DNA from 3 places in the Lentzea chajnantorensis genome. Region 1 is predicted to be linked to each of the others. Evidence: riboswitches for the same ligand, from Rfam matches in the RefSeq annotation. Region 1 holds a riboswitch; each other region holds the start of a gene.

Evidence for each region. Region 1 has a riboswitch for glycine ahead of gcvT (glycine cleavage system aminomethyltransferase GcvT). Riboswitches for the same ligand answer to the same signal wherever they lie in the genome.
Region 2: it holds a riboswitch for glycine, as region 1 does, so the genes downstream of both, gcvH (glycine cleavage system protein GcvH) here and gcvT (glycine cleavage system aminomethyltransferase GcvT) in region 1, are expected to answer to the same signal.
Region 3: it holds a riboswitch for glycine, as region 1 does, so the genes downstream of both, gcvP (aminomethyl-transferring glycine dehydrogenase) here and gcvT (glycine cleavage system aminomethyltransferase GcvT) in region 1, are expected to answer to the same signal.

The regions. Positions count from the first base shown of each region.
Region 1 covers NZ_JBSDZT010000002.1:2,891,200-2,898,928, forward strand. Annotated here, with positions in the region: gene ACVDFE_RS14960 (hypothetical protein) at 37-216, shown strand; gene ACVDFE_RS14965 (helix-turn-helix transcriptional regulator) at 381-872, shown strand; gene ACVDFE_RS14970 (hypothetical protein) at 1,002-1,385, shown strand; gene ACVDFE_RS14975 (DUF3817 domain-containing protein) at 1,400-1,702, shown strand; glycine riboswitch at 1,748-1,839, shown strand; glycine riboswitch at 1,841-1,928, shown strand; gene gcvT (glycine cleavage system aminomethyltransferase GcvT) at 2,028-3,122, shown strand; gene glyA (serine hydroxymethyltransferase) at 3,136-4,401, shown strand; gene ACVDFE_RS14990 (COG4315 family predicted lipoprotein) at 4,651-5,205, opposite strand; gene ACVDFE_RS14995 (class I SAM-dependent methyltransferase) at 5,501-6,694, shown strand; gene ACVDFE_RS15000 (DUF1295 domain-containing protein) at 6,691-7,461, shown strand; gene ACVDFE_RS15005 (prolyl oligopeptidase family serine peptidase) at 7,471-7,729, shown strand, end outside.
Region 2 covers NZ_JBSDZT010000002.1:2,112,908-2,120,636, reverse strand. Annotated here, with positions in the region: gene ACVDFE_RS11320 (hypothetical protein) at 1-383, shown strand, start outside; gene ACVDFE_RS11315 (winged helix-turn-helix transcriptional regulator) at 473-829, shown strand; gene ACVDFE_RS11310 (L-serine ammonia-lyase) at 836-2,200, opposite strand; gene gcvH (glycine cleavage system protein GcvH) at 2,232-2,612, opposite strand; glycine riboswitch at 2,673-2,765, opposite strand; gene ald (alanine dehydrogenase) at 2,987-4,099, shown strand; gene ACVDFE_RS11295 (TetR/AcrR family transcriptional regulator C-terminal domain-containing protein) at 4,179-4,859, opposite strand; gene ACVDFE_RS11290 (MFS transporter) at 4,869-6,320, opposite strand; gene ACVDFE_RS11285 (hypothetical protein) at 6,664-6,846, shown strand; gene ACVDFE_RS11280 (hypothetical protein) at 6,846-7,289, shown strand; gene ACVDFE_RS11275 (ABC transporter ATP-binding protein) at 7,311-7,729, shown strand, end outside.
Region 3 covers NZ_JBSDZT010000002.1:3,212,342-3,220,070, reverse strand. Annotated here, with positions in the region: gene ACVDFE_RS16575 (hypothetical protein) at 11-193, shown strand; gene gcvP (aminomethyl-transferring glycine dehydrogenase) at 239-3,130, opposite strand; glycine riboswitch at 3,281-3,376, opposite strand; gene ACVDFE_RS16565 (MerR family transcriptional regulator) at 3,475-4,041, opposite strand; gene ACVDFE_RS16560 (bifunctional nuclease family protein) at 4,348-4,821, opposite strand; gene garA (glycogen accumulation regulator GarA) at 5,246-5,704, opposite strand; gene gcvH (glycine cleavage system protein GcvH) at 5,818-6,201, opposite strand; gene ACVDFE_RS16545 (CDP-alcohol phosphatidyltransferase family protein) at 6,244-6,825, opposite strand; gene ACVDFE_RS16540 (hypothetical protein) at 6,949-7,152, opposite strand; gene ACVDFE_RS16535 (ANTAR domain-containing protein) at 7,406-7,729, shown strand, end outside.

The DNA of each region.
Region 1 (7,729 bases):
GCCCCACCTGTGAGCGACATGGACGGAGAGGGACCTGTGAACCTCAAGAAGGTGCTGGTGCTGGCGGGCGTCGCGCTGGTGCTGTTCCTCCTGATCACCCAGCCGGAAGAGTCCGCGTCGGGGGTCCAGACGGCCCTCGGCTGGCTGCGCGAGGGTGCGGAGTCGATCATCACCTTCGTCAGGAGCCTCTTCGGGACGGCCACCCCCGTCGCCTAGTGACCCTCGGTGATCCTCGGCCCTCCGCGTTGAGCCGGACGGGTGGAATGAGGCCAATCACGCACTGGTAACGGGTGTTCTGGCGATTCAGGGTCTGGCGATTGTCAGACCTACCGAATACCTTCCGCTGCAATGGCCGATCCCCGACCGACGAGGAGGCATGGATGGTCGAGGACTCCGGGGTCCACGAGCTGTTGCAGCAGTGGGCGGCTGAACGGTCTGACGACGCAGAGATGCAGGAGGTGAACCGGATCAAGAACGCGTGGCTCGCGGAGGCTCCCCCCTCGGCGCCCGGCATCCCCGTGCAGCGGGGAGGCAGGAGTGGGCCGCGTGGCTTGGTCAAGGTCGACTCGGCGGATCCGGCCTACGTGGCCGCGATGCGCAAGCGGGCGCCGGAGGCACCCGAGGCACTGCTCGCCGCCGCGGCGAGCTACTGGCAGCTGGTGGGCGACGTCGCCGAGGCCGAGCAGTGGTGGGACGCGGGCATCAGCCCGCTGGACCAGCGCGCGCTCGACTACCGCGCCGCCGGCCTCACGCCTGCCGACCTCGGAAGGCGCCTGGGACCGATGACGGTTCTCCAGCACCTCCGCCGCGGTTCGGCCGCGGCCTGGTGCGTTGCTCGTCTGCAGAGGCAGCGCCGGGACGGCGTGGCGTAGGAGAAGCGGGCTGTCGAGGCATCGGCAGCCCCGAAGTTCACTCGCAAACGGGCACGCGCGCTCCCGTGGCGCGCTACCCCTCACGGGTGGCCTCCTGACAGGAGGCCTCACCCCAGTAGTGTGGAGGTCGTGCGCGGCCTCCTTACTCCCCAGCGTGTGCTGATCGCGCTCGCCTGTCTGGCGGCGCTGGTCCTCTGCTGCGGGCTCGCGTGGTGGCAGTGGCAGCGCTTCGAGTCCGCGAGCGGCACGTTCCAGAACCTCGGGTACGTGCTCCAGTGGCCGCTCTTCGGCCTCTTCCCCCTCTTCATGGTGTGGCGGTTCCGCCGTCTCGCGCGCCAGCGCCGTGACGAGGCTCTCTCCGCACCGGAGCCGGTTGCACCCCCCGTCGCACCGGTGACTACCGTTGACGCCGTCAAACCCGCGCCTGTCGAGCACTTCGACGACGAAGAAGACGCGGAGCTCGCGGCCTACAACCGCATGCTCGCGGACCTCAACGCGCGGGACGGTCGTTGAGCGAAGGCGGGCAGATGAAGGGTGCGTTGACCCGGTTCCGGGTCATGGCTTACGTGGTCGGTGTCTTCCTGCTGCTGCTGGTCGTGGCGATGGTGCTGAAGTACGCCGCCGGCATGGACCAGGCGATGAAGGTCGTCGGCCCGATCCACGGGTTCCTCTACGCCATCTACCTGGTGCTTTCGGTCGACCTGGCGCTGAAGCTGCGCTGGTCCATCAAGGGCACCGCGCTCGTGCTGGTCGCGGGGACGATCCCGTTCCTGTCGTTCTGGGCGGAGCGCAAGGTGGTGGAGAAGACTGCTCAGGGCGTGCCGCTGTGACGTTCGGCCTGCTAGCGTCTGGGGCAACCAACTGAACACGGCCGTCGATGTCGCGCGGGAGAAGCTCCCTTCAGCGGGAGCGCCGAAGGAGCAACTCCTCCCCGGAATCTCTCAGGCACAGATACCGCACGACGAAGGCAACTCTGGAAAGCAGGCTCATCAGGAGCCTCGCCCACGGTGCAAGTCGCTCCGGCGACGAAGCTCTCAGGCTCATGACAGAGGGGGAGGCTCGCTCTGGTGAGGAGTCTCCGGTGGACCGTGTCATTCTTCTGTTGCCTCAGCCGGCCTGGCCCGGCTCTTCGGCGCACCCTGGAGGAGCGTTCTGATGTCCCGCCTCACGCCACTGAACGCTGAGCACGAGTCGCTCGGCGCGATGTTCACCGACTTCGCGGGCTGGAAGATGCCGCTGCGCTACTCCAGCGAGCTGGCCGAGCACCACGCCGTGCGCACCACCGCCGGCCTGTTCGACCTCACGCACATGGGTGAGATCGTGCTGACCGGGCCGCAGGCCGGTGCCGCACTCGACTACGCGCTGGTCGGCCACATCTCCGCGCTCGCGGTCGGCAAGGCCCGCTACACGATGATCACCCAGGCCGACGGCGGCGTGGTCGACGACCTGATCGTCTACCGGCTGGGCGACGAGGAGTTCATGGTCGTCGCCAACGCCTCGAACGCCGCCGTGGTCGCCGAGGCGCTCGTCGAGCGGGCCGCCGGTTTCGACACCGCCGTCACGGACAGGTCCACGGACTACGCGTTGATCGCGATCCAGGGTCCGAAGTCGGTGGAGGTCCTCGCCGGACTGACCGACACCGACCTGTCGACGGTGAAGTACTACGCCTCCTACCCCTCGAAGGTGGCCGGAGTGGACGCGCTGCTCGCGCGCACCGGCTACACCGGCGAGGAGGGCTTCGAGCTGTTCGTCGCGCCCGACGACGCCGCCGCAGTGTGGACGGCGCTGCTGGAGGCCGGGCAGCCGCACGAGCTCAAGCCGTGCGGTCTCGGCTGCCGTGACACGTTGCGCCTGGAAGCCGGGATGCCGTTGTACGGCAACGAGCTGACCACCTCGCTCACCCCGTACCACGCGGGTCTCGGCCGGGTCGTGAAGCTCGACAAGCCGGGCGACTTCGTCGGCCGCGAGGCGCTGGCCGAGGTGTCCGAGTCCGATGTGGACTCCGTGCTGGTCGGCCTGAAGACCCCCGAGCGCCGCGCGCCCCGCCACGGTTACGCCGTGCTGAACGGCGACGAGGTCGTCGGCGAGGTGACCTCGGGCGCGCTGTCGCCGACCCTGGGCTACTCGGTGGCGATGGCCTACGTGAACCGGGCGAGCTCCGCGCCCGGCACCCCTCTGCTGGTGGACGTCCGCGGCAAGAAGCAGCCGGTCGAGGTCGTCGCACTTCCGTTCTACAAGCGCGCCAAGTAGGGAGATCCTCCAGATGTCCGACCAGTTCAACGCCTCCCTCGCGGAGTACGACCCCGAGGTCGCGCAGGCCGTTGCGGCCGAGCTGGCGCGCCAGCAGGGCACCCTCGAGATGATCGCCTCGGAGAACTTCACGCCGGTCTCGGTGCTGCAGGCCCAGGGTTCGGTGCTGACCAACAAGTACGCGGAGGGCTACCCCGGCCGCCGCTACTACGGTGGCTGCGAGCACGTCGACGTCGTCGAGCGCCTCGCCATCGAGCGCATCAAGTCGCTCTTCGGCGCCGGTTTCGCCAACGTCCAGCCGCACTCCGGCGCCCAGGCCAACGCCGCCGCGATGTTCGCGCTGCTGCAGCCCGGCGACACGATCCTCGGCCTGGACCTCGCGCACGGCGGTCACCTGACCCACGGCATGCGCATCAACTTCTCCGGCAAGCTCTACAACGTCGTGCCGTACCACGTCTCCGACGGTGACGGCCGCGTCGACATGGCCGAGGTCGAGCGCCTCGCCACCGAGCACCGCCCGAAGCTGATCGTCGCCGGCTGGTCCGCCTACCCGCGCCAGCTGGACTTCGCCGAGTTCCGCCGCATCGCGGACTCGGTCGAGGCCTACCTGATGGTCGACATGGCGCACTTCGCGGGCCTCGTGGCCGCGGGCCTGCACCCCTCGCCCGTCCCGCACGCCCACGTCACGACCACGACGACGCACAAGACCCTCGGCGGTCCGCGCGGCGGCGTGATCCTGTCGAACGACGCCGACATCGCCAAGAAGATCAACTCGGCGGTGTTCCCCGGCCAGCAGGGCGGTCCGCTGGAGCACGTGATCGCCGCCAAGGCCGTGGCGTTCAAGCACGCCGCGTCGGAGGAGTTCGCCGACCGCCAGCGCCGCACCCTCGACGGCGCCCGCATCCTCGCCGACCGCCTCTCGCAGCCCGACGTCGCGCAGGCCGGCGTGAAGGTGCTGACCGGCGGCACGGACGTGCACCTGGTCCTGGTCGACCTGGTCAACTCCGAGCTGGACGGCAAGCAGGCCGAGGACGTGCTGCACCGGATCGGCATCACGGTCAACCGCAACGCGGTCCCCAACGACCCGCGCCCGCCGATGGTCACCTCGGGTCTGCGCATCGGCACCCCGGCACTGGCCACCCGCGGCTTCGGCGAGGTGGACTTCACCGAGGTCGCCGACGTGATCGCCGAGGCCCTCAAGCCGGGCGCCGCGATCGACGAGCTGCGCGCCCGCGTCGAGGTGCTGGCCGCGAAGCACCCGCTGTACTCCACGCTCTAACCCTGTGGCAACGAAGGGGCGGCACCGGACCTCCGGCGCCACCCCTTCTCCGCCTGTTCGAACGTCACGCGGGGGCCCCGCGTTTCCCTGTGGGGAACGCGGGGCCCCCGCGTGACGTGAAAGAGCACTCGATCGGGTGAGAGCGGAACGACGGGAACCCCGGCCCCTTCCCCGGGGCCGGGGTTTCGCGTGTCAGGGTGTTGTGGGTGTCAGGTGGACAGTCCTAACGGGATGGTCGTTGCAAGGGGACTAGGCCGCGGGCACCGTCACGCCGGGGGGAAGGCATTCGACGTTGCGCTTGCCGTCGGGCTGGATCACGAACCAGGTGTTGCCGACGCCCTGGCCTTTCCAGGCACCCGGCTTCGGGTCCTGCGAGTAGGCGTAGAGCGCCCAGCCGTCGATCGCGACCTGCTTCTTGCCGTCAGCGCGGGTGATCAGCGAGACGAGCTTCGAGTCGATGCCCTCGACCTGCGGGATCGTGTCCGACAGCAGCGGCGGCCACGTGATGGCGCACTGGCCGTTGCAGTTCGACTTGCCTTCCGGCTTCGGGGTGTCCTTGTCGAAGCGGTACATCGTGCGGCCGTCGCCGTCCTGGACGACCAGGCCCATCTTGTCGACCGGCTTGCCGACCAGCTTCAGCGAGCTGACCGGTGCGGCTGCGGGGGGCTGCTGCGCGGCCGGGGTCTCCGGTGCCTGCTGCTGAACCGGGGTCTCGGGCGCCTGAGCGGGTTCCTGGAGTACCGGGGGCTGACCCACGTCGCCGTAGTCACCGAGGACGCCCAGGTCGGTTTCGGTCTGTGCCACCGGCTTCGAGTTCGTGCCACTTCCCGTGGCGCTCCAGACACCAAGACCCAGCACAACTGCCAGTCCCGCGGCGAGCCCGATGGCAATGCGGTTACGTCGGATCACACTCATGTCCTCCTTGTCCGTCGTTCGCTCTACCGGGCCATACGGGCGTGGTTGCGTCTCGGTTCAGAAACGAACCGAACCTCTTGCCGTCCCGAACGTCAGGCGGAGCCGGTTTCGCAGGAGGTGCAGGGTGGTCGTCGCTGGTCAGCTGGCAGGAGTGGCGGAACGGGTGCTGGGTGCGCCGCTTCCGATCGGGATTCGGGCGTGGGACGGGAGCGTGGCCGGCCCACAGGACGGGACCGTGCTCGTGCTCCGCTCCCGCGACGCGCTGCGCCGGCTCGTGTGGAGCCCGAACGAGCTCGGGCTCGCGCGGGCGTACGTGAGCGGCGAGCTCGACGTGGAAGGCGACCTCGCGGCCGGGCTCTCCCAGGTCTGGGGGCTGGTGCGGCGCGGCGTCACGCGCAGGCCGAAGCTCACCGAGGTGGTGCGGCTCGCGCTGGACCTCAAGGTGGTCGGGCGCAACCCGGACGCGCCGAAGGAGGAGGCACGGCTCAAAGGCGCGCTGCACAGCAAGAAGCGGGACCGGGACGCGATCTCGCACCACTACGACCTGAGCAACGCCTTCTACCGGCTCGTGCTCGATCCGAGCATGGCCTACTCGTGCGCGTACTTCACCGCCGCGGACGAGGAACTGGAGCAGGCGCAGCACAACAAGCTCGACCTGGTGTGCCGCAAGCTCGGCCTGCAGCCCGGCCTGCGGCTGCTCGACGTCGGCTGCGGGTGGGGCTCGATGATCATCCACGCGGCGAAGCACTACGGCGTGCACGCCACCGGGGTCACGATCTCCGCTCAGCAGCGCGAGCACGTCCTCTCGCGCATCGCGGCCGAAGGGCTGGAGGGCCGGGTCGAGGTGCGGCTGCAGGACTACCGCGAGGTGCGCGGCGAACCGTTCGACGCGATCTCCACGATCGAGATGGGCGAGCACGTCGGCGAGCGGAACTACCCCGAGTACGCCGCGACGCTGCACCGGCTGCTCAAGCCAGAGGGGCGGCTGCTGTTGCAGCAGATGTCGCGCGGCCGGAACGCGCCGGGCGGTGGTGCGTTCATCGAGTCGTACGTGGCACCGGACATGCACATGCGACCGGTCAGCCAGACGACCGGGTTCCTGGAGGCGGCCGGGTTGGAGATCCGGGACGTGCACGCGTTGCGCGAGCACTACGTCTGGACCGTCCGCGCGTGGGCGCGGACGCTCGAAGAGAGGTGGGACGAGGTCGTCGCGCTCGTCGGCGAGGGTCAGGCGCGCGTGTGGCGGCTCTACCTCGCCGGCGGCGCGCTGACGTTCGAGGAAGGACGGATGGGCGTGGACCAGGTCCTCGCGGTGCGCAGGAGCGAGAACGGCCGCAGCGGCATGCCGCGCGTGCGCCGTGAGCTGGTGGCCCGGTGAGCTACCCGGTCAGCTTCCTCGTGGTGCTGGTGGTGCTCACCGCGTTGTTCGGCTACGCGGACCGGCGCAAGCGCTACGACCTGGTCGACTCCGCCTGGGGACCTGGCTTCGCGGTGATCGCGGTGGTGACGTTCCTGTTCGCGGACGGCGAACCGGTGCGGAACGTGCTGGTCACGGCGCTCACGGTGATCTGGGGCGTGCGGCTCGGCGTGCACATCCTCCTGCGCAACCGGAACAGGGACGAGGACCCGCGCTACCGGGACATCCTCAAGCGCGCCAAGGGAAATCCGCGGCTGCGGATGTATCGGGTGTACCTGTTGCAGGCCGTTCTGATGTGGATCGTGTCGCTGCCGGTGCAGGTCGCACAGCACCTTCACGCGCCGTGGGGAGTGCTAGATTGGGCCGGAACGACCTTGTGGGTGGTCGGCTTCACAGTTGAGTCAGTTGGTGACTGGCAGCTCTCGCGGTTCCGGGCGGACCCGGCGAACGAGGGCGCCGTCATGGACCGCGGGTTGTGGCGCTACACCAGGCACCCCAACTACTTCGGGGACGCCGTGGTGTGGTGGGGTCTCTTCCTGTTCGCGGTGCACTCCTGGCCGGCGGCGCTCACGGTCATCAGTCCGGTGGTCATGACGTGGCTGCTCGCCAAGGGCACGGGCAAACCGCTGCTCGAGAGGGACATCGTGTCGCGCCGGCCGGGGTACGCCGAGTACGTGCGTCGTACCAGCGGTTTCGTTCCCATGCCCCCGCGTTCGCGCGCGGGATAGTGTGAGCGGGTGGGCAACGACATCTCCTTCCCGCGCCAACAGGCGCGCTCTCAGCGGTTCACCGTCGGCGCACCGCGCACCTTCGCGGTGTCGCCGGACGGTTCGCGCGTGTTCTTCCTGCGCCCGGCCACGGCCACGAGCCGTGCGAACGGGCTGTGGGAGCTGAACACGACCACCGGCGTCGAACGGCTGGTGGCCGATCCCGGCCGCCTGCTGACCGATCCGGAGGACCTGCCCGCGGAGGAGAAGGCCCGCCGCGAACGCACGC
Region 2 (7,729 bases), 780 kb from region 1:
TCCACGGGTTCGCGACCGGCGTGTTCCGCCACGAGCTGCGGCGAGGGGCGTCGGTCATCAGCGAGGTCGACCGGTTCCTGGGCAGGGTCGGTGAGGTGGGGCACGGCACCGACGTCATCGGTGCGCTGAAGAGCTCGTACCGAGGGCACGACCGGGTGTTCATCATCTCGGACATGCAGACGGTCGCCGGGCCGGGCGGTGCCGGGGTCGACGACGTCGTGCCGCGGCACGTGCCGGTCTACGGGTTCAACCTGGGCGGGTACCGGCAGGGGGCGTTCGCGTCGGGCACGGGGAACCGGCACGAGTTCGGTGGCCTGACGGACGCGACGTTCCGCGCGGTTCCGCTGATCGAGGCGGGGCGCGACGCCGACTGGCCGTTCTGAGCCGGCAGGCCCGCACACGCGCTGTGTGCGGGCCTGCCGTCCGAGCGAGCACTAACTTTTCGTAAGTGCAATGGGGTACCCTCGCGGACATGGAGTTCACCGTGTTCGCGAAGGCGTGCCCGTCACGTCCCACGCTGGAGCACGTCACCGGCCGGTGGGGCAGCCTGACGCTGAGCGCGCTGGTCGACGGGTCGCTGCGGTTCAACGAGCTGCGCCGCCGGGTCGACGGCGTCAGCGAGAAGATGCTGTCCCAGACGTTGCACGCGCTGGAGCGCGACGGGCTCGTGCACCGCGACGCGCAGCCGACGAACCCGCCGCGGGTCGACTACAGCCTCACGCCGCTCGGGCGCGAGACGGCGGAGAAGCTGATGGCGTTGATCGTGCTGCTGGAGTCGCGGATGCCGGACGTGATCGAGGCCCAGCGCCGGTACGACGCCAGGCCCTGACCGGCCTCAGCACTCGATGACGTTGACGGCGAGACCGCCGCGCGCCGTCTCCTTGTACTTCACCGACATGTCCTTGCCGGTGTCCCGCATGGTCTTGATGACCTTGTCCAGCGACACGAAGTGCGAGCCGTCGCCGCGCAACGCCATGCGCACCGCGGTGATCGCCTTGACGGACGCGACGGCGTTGCGTTCGATGCACGGGATCTGCACCAGGCCGCCGATCGGGTCGCACGTGAGGCCGAGGTTGTGCTCCATGGCGATCTCGGCGGCGTTCTCGACCTGCTCCGGGGTGCCGCCGAGGACCTCGGCGAGACCACCGGCGGCCATCGAGCACGCGGAGCCGACCTCGCCCTGGCAGCCGACCTCGGCGCCGGAGATCGAGGCGTTCTCCTTGAACAGCACGCCGATGGCGCCTGCGGTGAGCAGGAACCTCACCACGCCGTCGTCGTTCGCACCGGGCACGAACCTGGTGTAGTAGTGCAGGACCGCGGGCACGATGCCGGCCGCGCCGTTCGTCGGTGCGGTGACGACCCGGCCGCCGGCCGCGTTCTCCTCGTTGACGGCCAGCGCGAAGAGCGTGACCCAGTCCATGACGCGCAGCGGGTCGGTGACGAAGTGCTCGCCCTCCAGCCGTTTGCGCATCTCGGCGGCGCGGCGGCGGACCTTGAGACCGCCGGGCAGGATGCCCTGCTCGGTGCAGCCGCGTTCGACGCACTCCTGCATCACGTGCCAGATGTGCAGGAGCCCGGCCCGCACCTCCTCCTCCGAGCGCCACGACAGCTCGTTGGCCATCATGATCTCGCTGATCGACAGGCCGGTCTCTCGGCAGCGCGCGAGCAGCTCGTCGCCGGTCAGGAACGGGTGCGGCAGCGGGGTCGAGTCGGGTTTGATGCGGTCGCTGCCGGACGCGTTCTCGTCGACGACGAAGCCGCCGCCGATCGAGTAGTAGACGGCGTGCTCGACCGGCTCGTCACCGCGGAACGCCTCGAAGCTCATGCCGTTGGGGTGCAACGGGAGCGACTTGCGGCGGTGCATGACGAGGTCGCGGTCGTGCGCGAAGCCGATCTCGTGCGTGCCGCCGAGCCGCAGCCGTCCACTCGCGACGATCTTCTCGACGCGGTGGGCGGCGGCCGCGGGGTCCACCTCCTCCGGGAGGTTGCCCTCCAGGCCGAGGAACACGGCCTTGGGGCTGCCGTGGCCGTGCCCGGTGGCGCCGAGCGAGCCGAACAGCTCGACGTGCACGCGGTCCACTTCGGACGCGCGGGCGCCGAGCTTCTCGACGAACATGGCGGCGGCGCGCATCGGGCCGACGGTGTGCGAGCTGGACGGCCCGATGCCGACGGAGAACAGGTCGAAAACGCTGATCGCCACTGATCAGTCCTTCGTGGTGGGTGCGAGCGGGTCAGTCCGAGGTGAGCTCGGCGTACTTGGCCGCGGTGAGCAGGTCCTCCGCGGAGTCCACGCGCACCTTGAACAGCCAGCCGGCGCCGTACGGGTCGGTGTTGATGATCGCCGGGTCGTCGACGACGGCGGTGTTGACCTCGAGGACCTCGCCGGTGACCGGGGAGAACAGGTCGCTGACGGACTTGGTGGACTCCAGCTCACCGCAGACCTGGTTGGAGACGACCTCGGCCCCGACCTCGGGGAGCTGGACGAAGACGATGTCACCCAGCGCGTCCGCGGCGTACTCGGTGATCCCGCAGGTCAACGGGTCCTGGGTGCCCGGCGTCCAGTCGACCCACTCGTGTTCGGCGGTGTAGAGCAGGTTCTCGGGGAACTCCACGGCGACTCCTCTGGCAGATGACGGGCAGGAAACGTGCGCCCCTCCGCCGTGCAGAGTTGCCTACCCCGAGTGGTCTTGCTGCCTGAGAGTGTGCGGGAGCTTGCCCCTTCGGCGCCCCGACCAGCTCGTCGAGGTCTCTCCCACCCGGGTTCTGGTGCCCATCAGGGGCACCGCGGCCGTTATTCAGTTCCGGTGGGAACGCTATGTGGGCCCGCCACCGGGTGTCAACGCGGGACCGGTACAGGCGTGGCGCAGGTCGCTTTGTCCCAGCAGCACAACCGGCCTGGTCCCGAACAGTGCGACCCGCACAGTGACATGACCTCCCGGCTGCCCCACATTGTGAGATAGCAGCCAGCCGAAACGGAGGAGTCATCGTGCGGATCGCCGTTCCTCGCGAGATCAAGAACCACGAGTACCGCGTCGCCCTCACGCCGGCCGGGGCCCACGAGCTGACCAGCCGGGGCCACGACGTGTACGTCGAGCAGGGCGCCGGTCTGGGCTCCGCGATCACCGACGAGGAGTACCTCGCCGCGGGTGCGAAGGTCCTCCCGACCGCCGACGACGTCTGGGCCGAGGGCGACCTGGTCCTCAAGGTCAAGGAGCCGATCGCGGAGGAGTACCCCCGCCTGCGCTCCGGCCAGACCCTCTTCACCTACCTGCACCTCGCCGCCGACAAGCCGCTGACCGAGGCCCTGCTGGCCTCCGGCACCACGGCCATCGCCTACGAGACGGTGCAGCTGCCGAACCGCTCGCTGCCGCTGCTCGCCCCGATGTCCGAGGTCGCGGGCCGCCTCGCCCCGCAGGTGGGCGCGTTCAGCCTGATGAAGCCCTCCGGTGGCCGCGGCGTGCTGCCCGGCGGCGTCCCCGGTGTCGCCCCGGCCCGCGTTGTCGTGATCGGCGGCGGTGTGGCCGGTGTCAACGCCGCCACCATCGCCGTCGGCATGGGCGCCGACGTGCAGATCCTCGACACCAACGTCGACCGCCTGCGCCAGGTCGACGCCCAGTTCCAGGGCCGCCTGCGCACGCTCGCGTCCAACTCGTTCGCGATCGAGCAGGCCGTCCGCGAGGCCGACCTGGTCATCGGCGCCGTCCTGGTGCCGGGTGCCGCGGCCCCGAAGCTCGTCTCGAACGCGCTGGTCGCGGAGATGAAGCCGGGTTCGGTGCTCGTCGACATCGCCATCGACCAGGGCGGCTGCTTCGAGGACTCGCGCGCCACCACGCACGCCGAGCCGACCTACGAGGTCCACAACTCGGTGTTCTACTGCGTCGCCAACATGCCCGGCGCCGTCCCCCGCACCTCCACCTACGCGCTCACCAACGTGACGCTGCCCTACGCGGTCGCGCTGGCCGGCAAGGGCTGGGAGAAGGCGCTGAAGGACGACCGTTCGCTCGCCCTGGGCCTCAACGCGCACGCCGGTCAGCTGACCAACGGCCCGGTGGCCGAGGCGACCGGCCTGGTGCACACGCCGCTGGAGTCCGTGGTCTGAGAGCCAGTCGGATGGAGGAGCCCCCGCACGCGGAGCACGCTGCGGGGGTTTCGCCTTTCACGGGCGCGCCTCCTCGCGGTCACCGCAGCGCGGCCACCCGCGCCTTGACCCCGTCGATCACGCAGTCCAGCCCGAACTCGAACTGCCCCTCCAGCGACCACAGCTCCTGCTGGTCCAGCATCTCGACGTAGCGGGGGTGCTTCTCCCGGTACAGGTCCGCGATCCGGCCGAGGTCCGGTGGCGGTTCGTCGTGGCCGCCGCGGCTGCGGAAGTTCGCCTCCGCCGTCGTGTACCCGACGACGAAGCTCGACACCGCCGACATCGCCTGCGACGCCTGGACCATCGTCAGGCCGGCCGCCCGCATGGGTTCGAGCATCGCGTCGGCCATGGCGACGGCGTTGGGACCGATGGTGGTGAACTCGCCGATGCCGCGCACCCACCACGGGTGTGCGAGCGCAAGACGGCGGAACGCGTGCATCATCTCGCGCAGCGCGGGTTCCCACGCGGCGCCGGGAGCCGGGCGCGGGAACTCGCCGTAGATCTCGTCGAGGCACAGCTCGATGAGCGCGTCCTTGGTGGGCACGTGCCAGTACAGCGACATCGGGGCCGCGCCCAGCTCGGCGGCGAGCTTGCGCATGGACAGCTTCGCCAGGCCGTGCTCGTCCAGCACCTCCATCGCCTTGCGGACGATGGCCTCCCGGCTCAGGCCGAGGTGCTGGCCGCTCGCCGGCCTGGGTTTGCCGAACCACACGCTGTCCACGGCTCGATACTAGGCACGCCGCAGCAGCACGCTCGCCACAACACCTCCCAGGAACACGGACACGGCGCCGGCCACCAGGCTGACGCTCATGCCCGACGAGAACGCCTCGCGCACCACGGTCAGGTCCGCGCCGCTGTGCAGCGCCTCCGACAGCGACCGTCCCGGCACGCCGTCGGGCAGCGCGGCGACGAACCGCGCGGACAGCAGCGCGCCGAGGATCGCGATGCCGAACGACGAGCCCAGCTCGGTCAGCGTGGACGACAGGCCGGAGGCGATGCCGGCGCGTTCCGGCGGGATCGCGCCCATCAGCGCGTTGACGGCAACCGGTTGGGCCACACCGACACCGACGCCGATCAGCACCAGCCCGGCCAGCGTCGGCGGGTAGGTGGTGCCGATCGAGAGCAGCACCACGCCGCCCGCGACGACCGTCATGCCGAGCAGCATCGCCTTGGCTGCACCCAGTTTCAGCACGAGCTGACCGAGGGTGTTGCTGGTGACGAGCAACGCGATCGCCATCGGCGCGACGCGCAGACCTGCCTCCAGCGGGCTGTAGCCGAGCACGCCCTGGAGGTGTTGCGTCAGCAGGAAGAGCGAGCCGGCCATGCCGAACGCCGCCAGCACGCCCGACGCCACGGCACCGGTGAACCGGCGGTCGGCGAAGAACCCGAGGTCGAGCATCGGGTCGGTGGTGCGCCGCTCCCACCACGCGAACACGGCCATCGCGACCAGCCCCAGCGCGAGCGGCACGCCGAACTGCGGCGAGCCGAACCCGTTCTCCGGCACCGAGATCACCGCGTACACGAGCGAGACCATGCCGATGATCGACAGGACCGAGCCGAGCACGTCCGGCCTGCGCACGGCCGGGTCCTTCGACTCCGGCACCAGGAACGCCACCGCCGCGATCGCGAGCAGCGCCACCGGCACGTTGATCAGGAACACCGAGCCCCACCAGAAGTGCTTGATCAGCGCGCCGCCGATCACCGGACCGGCCGCGAAGCCGAGGCTGGTGACCGCTGCCCAGATGCCGATGGCCTTCGGGCGTTCCTCCTCGTCGAACAGCTGCATCAGCACGGCCAGCGTGCCGGGCATCAGCAACGCCGCCCCGACGCCCATGAACCCCCGCGCCGCGATCAGCGCCTCGGACGAGCCCGCGCAGGCCGCCACGGCACTGCCCGCGCCGAACAGCGCCAGCCCTCCCAGCAACGCCCGCTTGCGGCCGAACCGGTCGCTCAGCGAGCCGGTCGTGAGCAGCAGGCCCGCCAGCGCCAGCGAGTAGGCGTTGATCATCCACTGGATGTCGGCGGTGCTCGCGCCCAGACCGGTGGAGATGGACGGGATCGCCACGTTCAGCACGGTGTTGTCCAGCACCACGACCATCACGGACAGGCAGAGCACGCCGAGCACGGCCCAGCGCTGCGGATGTGGCTGCACGCCGACGGTTTCTGTCGTGGTCGCACTCATGAAAACCTCCCCCTTACGGTGTACGAGCAACTTACAGCGTACGAGACCGCAGGGCGCAAGGGGGTTTTTCTGAACAAGAGGGAAGAAGTGGGAAAAATAAAGGGCGGCCGCGCTCAACCAGCCTGGGGGTCACTGGGAGCGGGGCCGCCGGGACCAAATATAGCGGCTCTTCGGCGGTGGCGCCCAGCACCCCCGCCGAAACGCGACCCAAAAGTTGCCTCGACCAGACCACCGCCCGTGTCCCGCTCATCCGGCAAACGAGTGAAATCCCCCGCTGCCGGTGCGCCGAGCAGGGCCGACGGCCGATGAAGCAGGAGTCGGGTGTCCCTCGAAGGGAGATTCCATGGCTGAACCACAGGGCTGGATCCACTGCCACGACCCGTTCGGTCGAGACAGGTCGATGACCGTTCTGGTGGAGAACGACCGGGTTCTGCTGGTCGCACCACCGGGCGAGGCCGCTGTGATGTCCGCCACCCAGACGCGCCGGCTCGGCTCCCTGCTCGACCAGGCCTCGGCGAAGATGTGATGGACGAGGTCCTGCGCGACGCGGTGCTGCACCGGTTGGCGCTGCTGGAGGAGGTGGCCGAGCAGGGCGCGGCCGAGGCGCTGGTCCCGTTGGCCCGCACCGAGATCCACCGCCTGACGGACGGCTGGCGGTTGCTGCTCACACTGCACCAGCCCGACGAGGACGGCCGGTGCCGGACGTGCCCGAGCCGGCTGCGGTGGAGGCGGCGCTGGCCGTGCCAGGTCTGGAACACGGCACACCGGCACCTGATCGGAGAGGGGCTGCCGCACCGGGAACGCCGCGGGCCGCTGCGCAACCCGTTCACCCGATCCGGTGCGATCGCCGAAGTGCCCCCGCGGACCCCCGCCGAGCCCACGCCCGAGCTGCCGATCTTGACCGACGCACCGCAGGTGGTGCACCGCGCGCCGGTCGTGTCGCGGCCAAAGCACGCGTTGCCCGACTGACCATCAGGCAGGATGGGCCGCATGCATGACGGCAGCGGCCTCATCGCGGTGCAGAACCTGACCAAGCAGTTCGGTTCGGTCGCCGCGGTGCAGAACCTGAGCTTCACCGTGTCACCCGGCAGCGTGACGGGCTTCCTCGGCCCGAACGGCGCGGGGAAGACGACGACCCTGCGCATGTTGCTGGGACTGGTGAAGCCGACCAGTGGCATCGCGACGATCAACGGCAGGCCGTTCCACCAGCTCGGCCAGCCCGGCCGCGTGGTGGGCGCGGTGCTGGAGGCGCAGGGCTTCCACCCGGCGCGCACGGCCCGCAACCACCTGCGCGTGTACGCGGCGGCGATCGGCGTGCCGGACGCGCAGGCCGACCAGGTCCTCGGACTCGTCGGCCTCGCGTCCGCGGCGGACCGCAACGTCGGCGGGTTCTCGCTGGGCATGAAGCA
Region 3 (7,729 bases), 320 kb from region 1:
CCATTCCACCGTGGCAGAGGAACAGACGTGCCAGCGGTGCGGTGAGGCCGTGGAGCTGGCCCCGGAGGACTTCGAGCTGTTCGAGCGGATGCACCCGGACTGCTTCCACTTCGCGTTCGAGCACGACCTCACCAGGCCGGGCATCACCGAGCAGGAGAACTGCGGCGACGAGACCTGTCCGGTCGGAGCGTGAGAGGAGGGGCGCACCCCTGGGTGCGCCCCTCCTCCGCGGTGTGGATCAGCTGCTGTAGGCCTCGAGGGGCGGGCAGGAGCAGACCAGGTTGCGGTCACCCTTCGCGCCGTCGATGCGGCGGACCGGCGGCCAGATCTTCGGAGCACCGGTACCGGCCGGGTACACGGCCTCCTCGCGGGTGTACGGGTGGTCCCACTCGCCGACGGTCACGCAGGCCGCGGTGTGCGGTGCGTTGCGCAGCGGGTTGTCCTCGACGGGCCACTCGCCGGCGCCGACGCGGTCGATCTCGCGCTTGATGGCGATCATGGCGTCGATGAACCGGTCGATCTCGGCCAGGTCCTCGGACTCGGTGGGCTCGACCATCAGGGTGCCGGCGACCGGGAACGACATGGTCGGGGCGTGCAGGCCGTAGTCGGCCAGGCGCTTCGCCACGTCGTCGACCGTCACGCCGGTGGCCTTGGTGATCGGGCGCAGGTCGAGGATGCACTCGTGGGCCACGAAGCCGCCCTCGCCGGTGTAGAGGACCGGGTAGTGCTCGTCCAGGCGGCGCGCCACGTAGTTCGCCGCGGCCACGGCGGTCAGGGTCGCGCGGCGCAGGCCGTCGCCGCCCATCATGCGCACGTACGCCCACGAGATCGGCAGGATCGACGCGGAACCCCACGGGGCCGCGGAGATCGGGCCCACGCCCGTCTCGGGGCCCGCGGTGGGCTGCAGCGGGTGGTTCGGCAGGAACGGGGCGAGGTGGGACTTCACGCCGATCGGGCCGACGCCGGGGCCGCCGCCGCCGTGCGGGATGCAGAACGTCTTGTGCAGGTTCAGGTGCGAGACGTCCGAGCCGAACTTGCCGTAGCGGGCCAGGCCGATCAGCGCGTTGAGGTTCGCGCCGTCGACGTACACCTGGCCGCCCGCGTCGTGGACCAGGCCGCAGACCTCGCGGACGGTGTCCTCGTACACGCCGTGGGTCGACGGGTAGGTGATCATGATCGCGGCCAGGTCGTCGGCGTGCTCGGCGACCGTGGTGCGCAGGTGGCCCATGTCGATGTTGCCCTTGTCGTCGCACTTCACGACGACGACGCGCATGCCGGCCATGACGGCGGACGCGGCGTTCGTGCCGTGCGCGGACGACGGGATCAGGCAGACGTCACGGGCGGAGTTGCCGTTGGCGCGGTGGTAGGCGCGGATCGCCAGCAGGCCGGCGAACTCGCCCTGCGAGCCGGCGTTCGGCTGCAGCGACACGGCGTCGTAGCCGGTGACCTCGGCCAGCCACGCCTCCAGGTCCGACACGATCGTCAGCAGGCCCTTCGCGTCCTCGACCGGCGCGAACGGGTGCAGCGTCGAGAACTCGGGCCAGGTGATGGACTCCATCTCCGCGGTCGCGTTCAGCTTCATCGTGCAGGAGCCGAGCGGGATCATGCTGCGGTCCAGCGCGACGTCCTTGTCGGACAGTGCGCGCAGGTAGCGCAGCAGCGCGGTCTCGGAGCGGTGCGCGTGGAACACCGGGTGGGTCAGGTAGTCCGAGGTGCGGCGCAGGTCCGACGGGATGCCGTCGGCGGTGTCGGTGTCGATCGCGTCCACATCGGACCCGGTCACGCCGAACGCCTCCCACACGGCGACGACGTGCGCGCGCGTGGTCTTCTCGTCGCAAGCGATTGCCACGACGTCGGCGTCCACGAGGCGCAGGTTGATGCCGAGCTCGCGGGCCTTGGCGACTACCTCGGCGGCACGGCCCTCGACGCGCACCTGCACGGTGTCGAAGAACTCGCCGTGCACGACGTCGAGACCGGCCTCGCACAGGCCCGTCGCGAGGACGGTGGCCAGGCGGTGCACGCGGGTCGCGATGGCGCGCAGGCCCTCGGGGCCGTGGTAGACCGCGTACATCGACGCGATCACGGCGAGCAGCACCTGCGCGGTGCAGATGTTCGAGGTCGCCTTCTCACGGCGGATGTGCTGCTCGCGGGTCTGCAGCGCCAGGCGGTAGGCCAGCGAGCCGTCAGCGTCGACGGAGACGCCGACGAGGCGGCCGGGCAGCTGGCGCTCCAGGCCGGAGCGGACGGCCATGTAGCCGGCGTGCGGGCCGCCGAAGCCGATCGGCACGCCGAAGCGCTGGGTGGTGCCGACGACGACGTCCGCGCCGATCTCACCGGGCGGGCGCAGCAGCGTCAGCGCCAGCAGGTCGGCGACGACGACGGCCTGCGCGCCGGCGGCGTGGATCTCCTCCACCAGCGCGGCCTGGTCGCGGACCACACCGGACGCACCGGGGTAGGACAGCAGCACGCCGAAGAAGTCACCGCCCAGGCCCAGGCCCTCGATGCCCTGCGACAGGTCGGCGACGACGACCTCGATGCCCAGCGGCTCGGCGCGGGTCTCGATCACGGCCAGCGTCTGCGGCAGCGTGTCGGCGTCCACGACGAACTTGTTCGACTTCGCCCTGCCCGCGCGGCGCACCAGGGTCATGGCCTCGGCGGCGGCGGTCGACTCGTCCAGCATGGACGCGTTGGCCATCGGCAGGCCGGTCAGGTCGCCGACCATCGTCTGGAAGTTCAGCAGCGCCTCCAGGCGGCCCTGCGAGATCTCCGGCTGGTACGGCGTGTACGCGGTGTACCAGGCGGGCGACTCCAGGACGTTGCGCAGGATCACGCCCGGCGTCACGGTGTCGTAGTAGCCCAGGCCGATCATCTGGGTCATCGGCCGGTTCTGGGAGGCGAGCGCGCGCAGCTCGGCCAGCGCCTCGGTCTCCGTGGCGGGCGCCGGCAGGTCCAGCACCAGGTCGCGCTCGTGGATGGACGAGGGCACCGCGTGCTGCGCCAGCTCCTCCAGCGATCCGACACCGATCACGTCGAGGATGCGGGCGAGCTCGGCGGGGCGCGGGCCGACGTGCCGGTCCGCGAACGGGGTGCCGTGCTCGAGAGCGGCGAGCGGAATGCGGTCCTGCGTCATCTAACGCCTCCGGGGGGCTGCGGGCACACGTGTCCTGGTGCCCTCCCCGCTCTGTCCGTACCCGGCATCGGGCGCCTGAGAGGTTCACCCGCCACGAGAGCGGGCTTTCACCGTCGGCGGGATCTCGAGAGATCCGCTTTCCAGAGGCGTCTCGCTCACGCGGTCCTGGGTGCCTGAGAGGTTCCCGGGGAGGAACTTGCTCCTTCGGCGCCGGGTGCAGCACCCGGTCTCTCCCGCCTGAGTTCAGCGACTACCCGTGAAGAGTACCCGCAGGCAGGCCCGCCAGTCCCCACCGACGCGACCTACGTCTCAGCGACGGGACCGGCTGAGCCGGCGACAGCGGGTCAGCCGGTGGCGCGCTCCCGGCGGCGGCGGGTCAGCTCGTCCTCGGTCATCGGCGCGATCTCCACGCCGTCCGCACGTTCGGCCGGGAACTCGTGGATGGTCCCGCTGATCTCCCGCATCGCACCGCTCACCGCGATGCCGAACACGCCCTGCCCGCCCTGGAGCAGGTCGACGACCTCCTCGGGGGAGGTGCACTCGTAGACGGTCGTGCCGTCGGAGAAGAGCGTGATCCGCGCCAGGTCCTGCACGCCGCGGCGGCGCAGGTGGTCGACGGCGACCCTGATGTTCTGCAGCGAGACCCCGGTGTCCAGCAGCCGCTTCACGACCTTCAGGACGAGGATGTCCTTGAAGGAGTAGAGCCGCTGGCTGCCGGAGCCGTGCGCCATCCGCACCGTCGGCGCGACCAGGCCGGTCCTGGCCCAGTAGTCGAGCTGCCGGTAGGTGATCCCGGCGATCTGGCACGCCGCGGGTCCCCGGTAGCCGACGAGTTCGTCCGGCAGCGAGGAGTCCGGGAACAGCTCACCCTGCTGCCCGGATTCGGCCCGCAAGGGCGCTTCCTCGACCACGCCTGCCTCCCCTCGCCAACGGCCACGAAAGTCGGGGCCGTCAAGCCGCCTGGTCCACTCGCGCAGACCGGCGACGTCCACTCGAGTTCGACGGTAAGACCGCTCCGAGGGCAGGTCAACGCGACGCGCGGGGAGTGTTGGCCCCCAACCTGAGGCGGGGGTCCGCACCGTCACCCGAACTAGGACGTTCAGGTGACGTTTAGTGATTGTTTAGCGGCCATGATGTGCGGAAAGTAGTCCGATCGAGGGACACCCCACCGATCGGCGCCGGGTCCGAACAAGACGGTCAGCGACAGTCGGGGGAACTCAGGTGTCGGCGCCCCGGAAGTCCTCGGGAGACACGGAGTCGAGGAACTCGCGGAACTTCTCGACCTCGTCCTCCTGCTCGTCCGGGATGATCAGACCGGCCTCCGCCAGCACGGACTCCTCCGCGTGGATCGGCACGCCGACGCGCAGTGCGAGGGCCACCGAGTCGGACGGGCGGGCGGACACGCGCACGTCGCCGTCGAACACGAGCTCGGCGAAGAACGTGCCCTCCTGCAGGTCGGTGATCCGCACCTGTTCGAGGTTGCGGCCCAGCGCCCCGATGACGTCCTTGAGCAGGTCGTGGGTGAGCGGGCGGGCCGGTCGCACGCCCTGCTGCTCCAGCGCGATCGCGGTGGCCTCGACCGAGCCGATCCAGATCGGCAGGTACCGCTCACCCTCGGTTTCGCGCAGCAGGAGGATCGGCTGGTTCTGGGGCAGCTCCACCCGGACGCCCACGACACGCATCTCGCTCATCGGGTCTCGCCTCCCTCTGACTCGTTGGGGAGTACCCGGAACGTCTCCGAGCATCCCCCGGCACACGCGTTCGACGCTACCCGCCAAGCGGGCCGTGTGCTCAATCGTTGCGGGCAGAACGTGATCAAGACGATGGCCGCTCGAACCCGCTCTTCCCCGCACCGGGTACAACGAGCGGAAGAGGCCGGCCGATTCCCGGAAAGCACGGCGAACCGGCAGGAGTTCCGCGCAAAGGCGGTCAGCGCACGAGTGCGTTCGGGCTCGACGCAGGAAAACTCCCGCGGAGCGCGGCGAACTGCTCAATGACGCAAAACAGTGGAGAAGACGGCAACAGCACTGCACGGTGGAACTCGGGGCGGAGCTGCGTGAGCACCGCCCCGACGCTCGTCATCCCGCAGACCCGGGACCGGCCGGTCCCAGGCCGTCAGGCTCCCGCGGAGCCGGGACCGGTCAGGAAGACCAGGCGGAACTTGCCGATCTGGACCTCGTCGCCGTTCGCGAGGACGGCCTGGTCGACCGGCTCGCGGTTGACGTAGGTGCCGTTGAGGCTGCCCACGTCGATCACGACGAACTCGCCGCCCTCCCGGCGGAACTCGGCGTGGCGGCGCGAGACCGTCACGTCGTCGAGGAAGATGTCGCTGTCGGGGTGGCGCCCCGCGCTCGTCGTGTCGCGGTCCAGCAGGAACCGCGAACCGGCGTTCGGGCCGCGCTTCACCACGAGCAGCGCGGAACCGGCGGGAAGGGCGTCGACACCGGCAACGGCCGGCTCCTGTGCGGGCGCCTCGGCGCCGCCTTCCATCTCCTGGAGGAAGTCCGCCCGGAAGACGGAGGTCCGCTCCGGGGACTGCTCCGGCGGAACGCCTGGGCCGTCGTTCGTGCTCACCTCAGCTCTCCTCCTGCTGCTGGGTCCGTCGTTTCCGGTAAAACCTATCGCGTTCGAGTCGCCCCCCGAGGAGCGGCTCCCCTTCCGGCCGAAGATCCGGCGAAAGATCGACGTCACTCCTTCTCCACCAACGCCTTGTACCCGTCGGCGTCCAAGAGCCCCTCGACCGCCTCGGGGTCGTTCAGGCGGAGCTCGACCATCCAGCCCTCGCCGTACGGGTCGGAGTTGATGGACTCCGGCGACTGCACCAGGGCGTCGTTGATCGCGACGACCTCACCGTCGAGCGGCGAGTAGAGGTCCGACACGCTCTTGGTGGACTCGACCTCGCCGAACGTGTCGCCGGCCGAGACGGTGTGGCCGACCTCGGGCAGCTGGACGAAGACCACGTCACCGAGTTGTTCCTGGGCGTAGTCGGTGATGCCGACGCGCACGGTGTTCTCACCTGTTGTGGCGACCCACTCGTGTTCCTCGGTGTAACGAAGCTCCTCGGGAATCAACTGACTGCGCTCCTCGTGCTGAACCTGTATGGGGTGATCTTTTCACGCGGCCTTTCCGGGAGTGACCCGCAGGGCCGAGAAGAACTGGTAGACGTACAAAAGCGCCGACCACAGGTACAGCGCTGCACCCCACGCGGTGAACGCGTAGGCGAACGGGAGTGCGAGCTGCGCCCACGCCGAGTCGCCCTGCGCGAGCAGCAGCAGGGGGAACGCGTACAGCAGGTTGAAGGTCGCGGCCTTGCCCAGGTAGGTGACCTCGAACGGGCCCCAGCCGCGCTGCCGCAGGACCAGCAGGCAGATGCCGACGACGACCTCGCGCCCGACCAGCACGAGTGCGATCCACAGCGGCACGATGTCCCTGACCACGAACGCCAGCAGCGTGCAGAACACGTAGAGGCGGTCGGCGGCCGGGTCGAGCAGCGCGCCCAGCCGGCTCATCTGGTTCAGCCAACGGGCGAGCTTGCCGTCCAGCCAGTCGGACAGGCCCGCGAAGACGAGGACGAGCAGCGCCCAGCCGTCGGCGCGGGGTCCGAGCAACAGGTACAGGAAGAGCGGAACACCGGCCAGCCGCAACACGCTGAGCAGGTTCGGAATCGTCAGCAGGCGATCAGCCGGGTCACGCACACCCGCACTCTAAACGAGTGGCCGCGCACGGGCTGCCGGATGGCGTCACGGCACGCGGTGCGGGTGGTCGCGGGAGCTGCGCGGCCGGTCGGGGGACGGGGCCCGGTGGGGTGGGGGGGGAGCTCAGGCCGTCCGGGTGAACGTCCAGCCGCGGCGCTGCATCTCGGCACCGGTGAGCGAGCACGGGCGACCGCGGTCGTCGCGGCCCACCCAGCGGGCGCGGAAACCCTCGAGCACGTACGCGTGACCCCGGCTCCACACCACGCTGCACGGCGCGGTGGGCAGCTGCTCGGCCGGCTGCGGCTCGGTCTCCATGGCGGTTCTCATCTCAGTCCCTCCGTGACATCAGGGATGTCGGCCACCGGGGCTCCGGCGTTATCCCTGTGAACGAATTCTGGCTGACTGTGGTTCAGAACACGTGTCCGTTCCGGGTCCGGAGCGTTAACTGGATCAAATGCCGCGCCGAGCTGTTCGGGGCCGAAGCGCGGCGGATGGCCACGTCGTTGCTCGCGCAACCGTTCGTCGTGCGCCGATGACCACCCATCTCGTCAGTCCGATCGGCGCGGCCTAACGTGTCCGCGTGGACCAGGTGAAATTCGGGCCGGAACTCCTCTCCCGGTTGCTCGACCACCTCGGCGCGCAGCTCGACGGCTGCCGCGGGGTGGGCCTGTCGGTGTGGCCCGACGGGGCGGTGCTGCGGGCGGTCGGCGTGGCGCAGGAACTGGACCGGGCGCAGGTGGAGGCCGGGGAGGGACCACTCGTCGACGCCTCCCGCGACGAGCGGCAGGTGACCGCCGAGCTGGACGGTCACCACGTGGTGGCGGTGCCGGGGAGCTGGGGTGACAGCGGACCGATAGTGCTGACGGTCTACCTGGACCACCCGGCTGGCATCGAGGACCTGAAG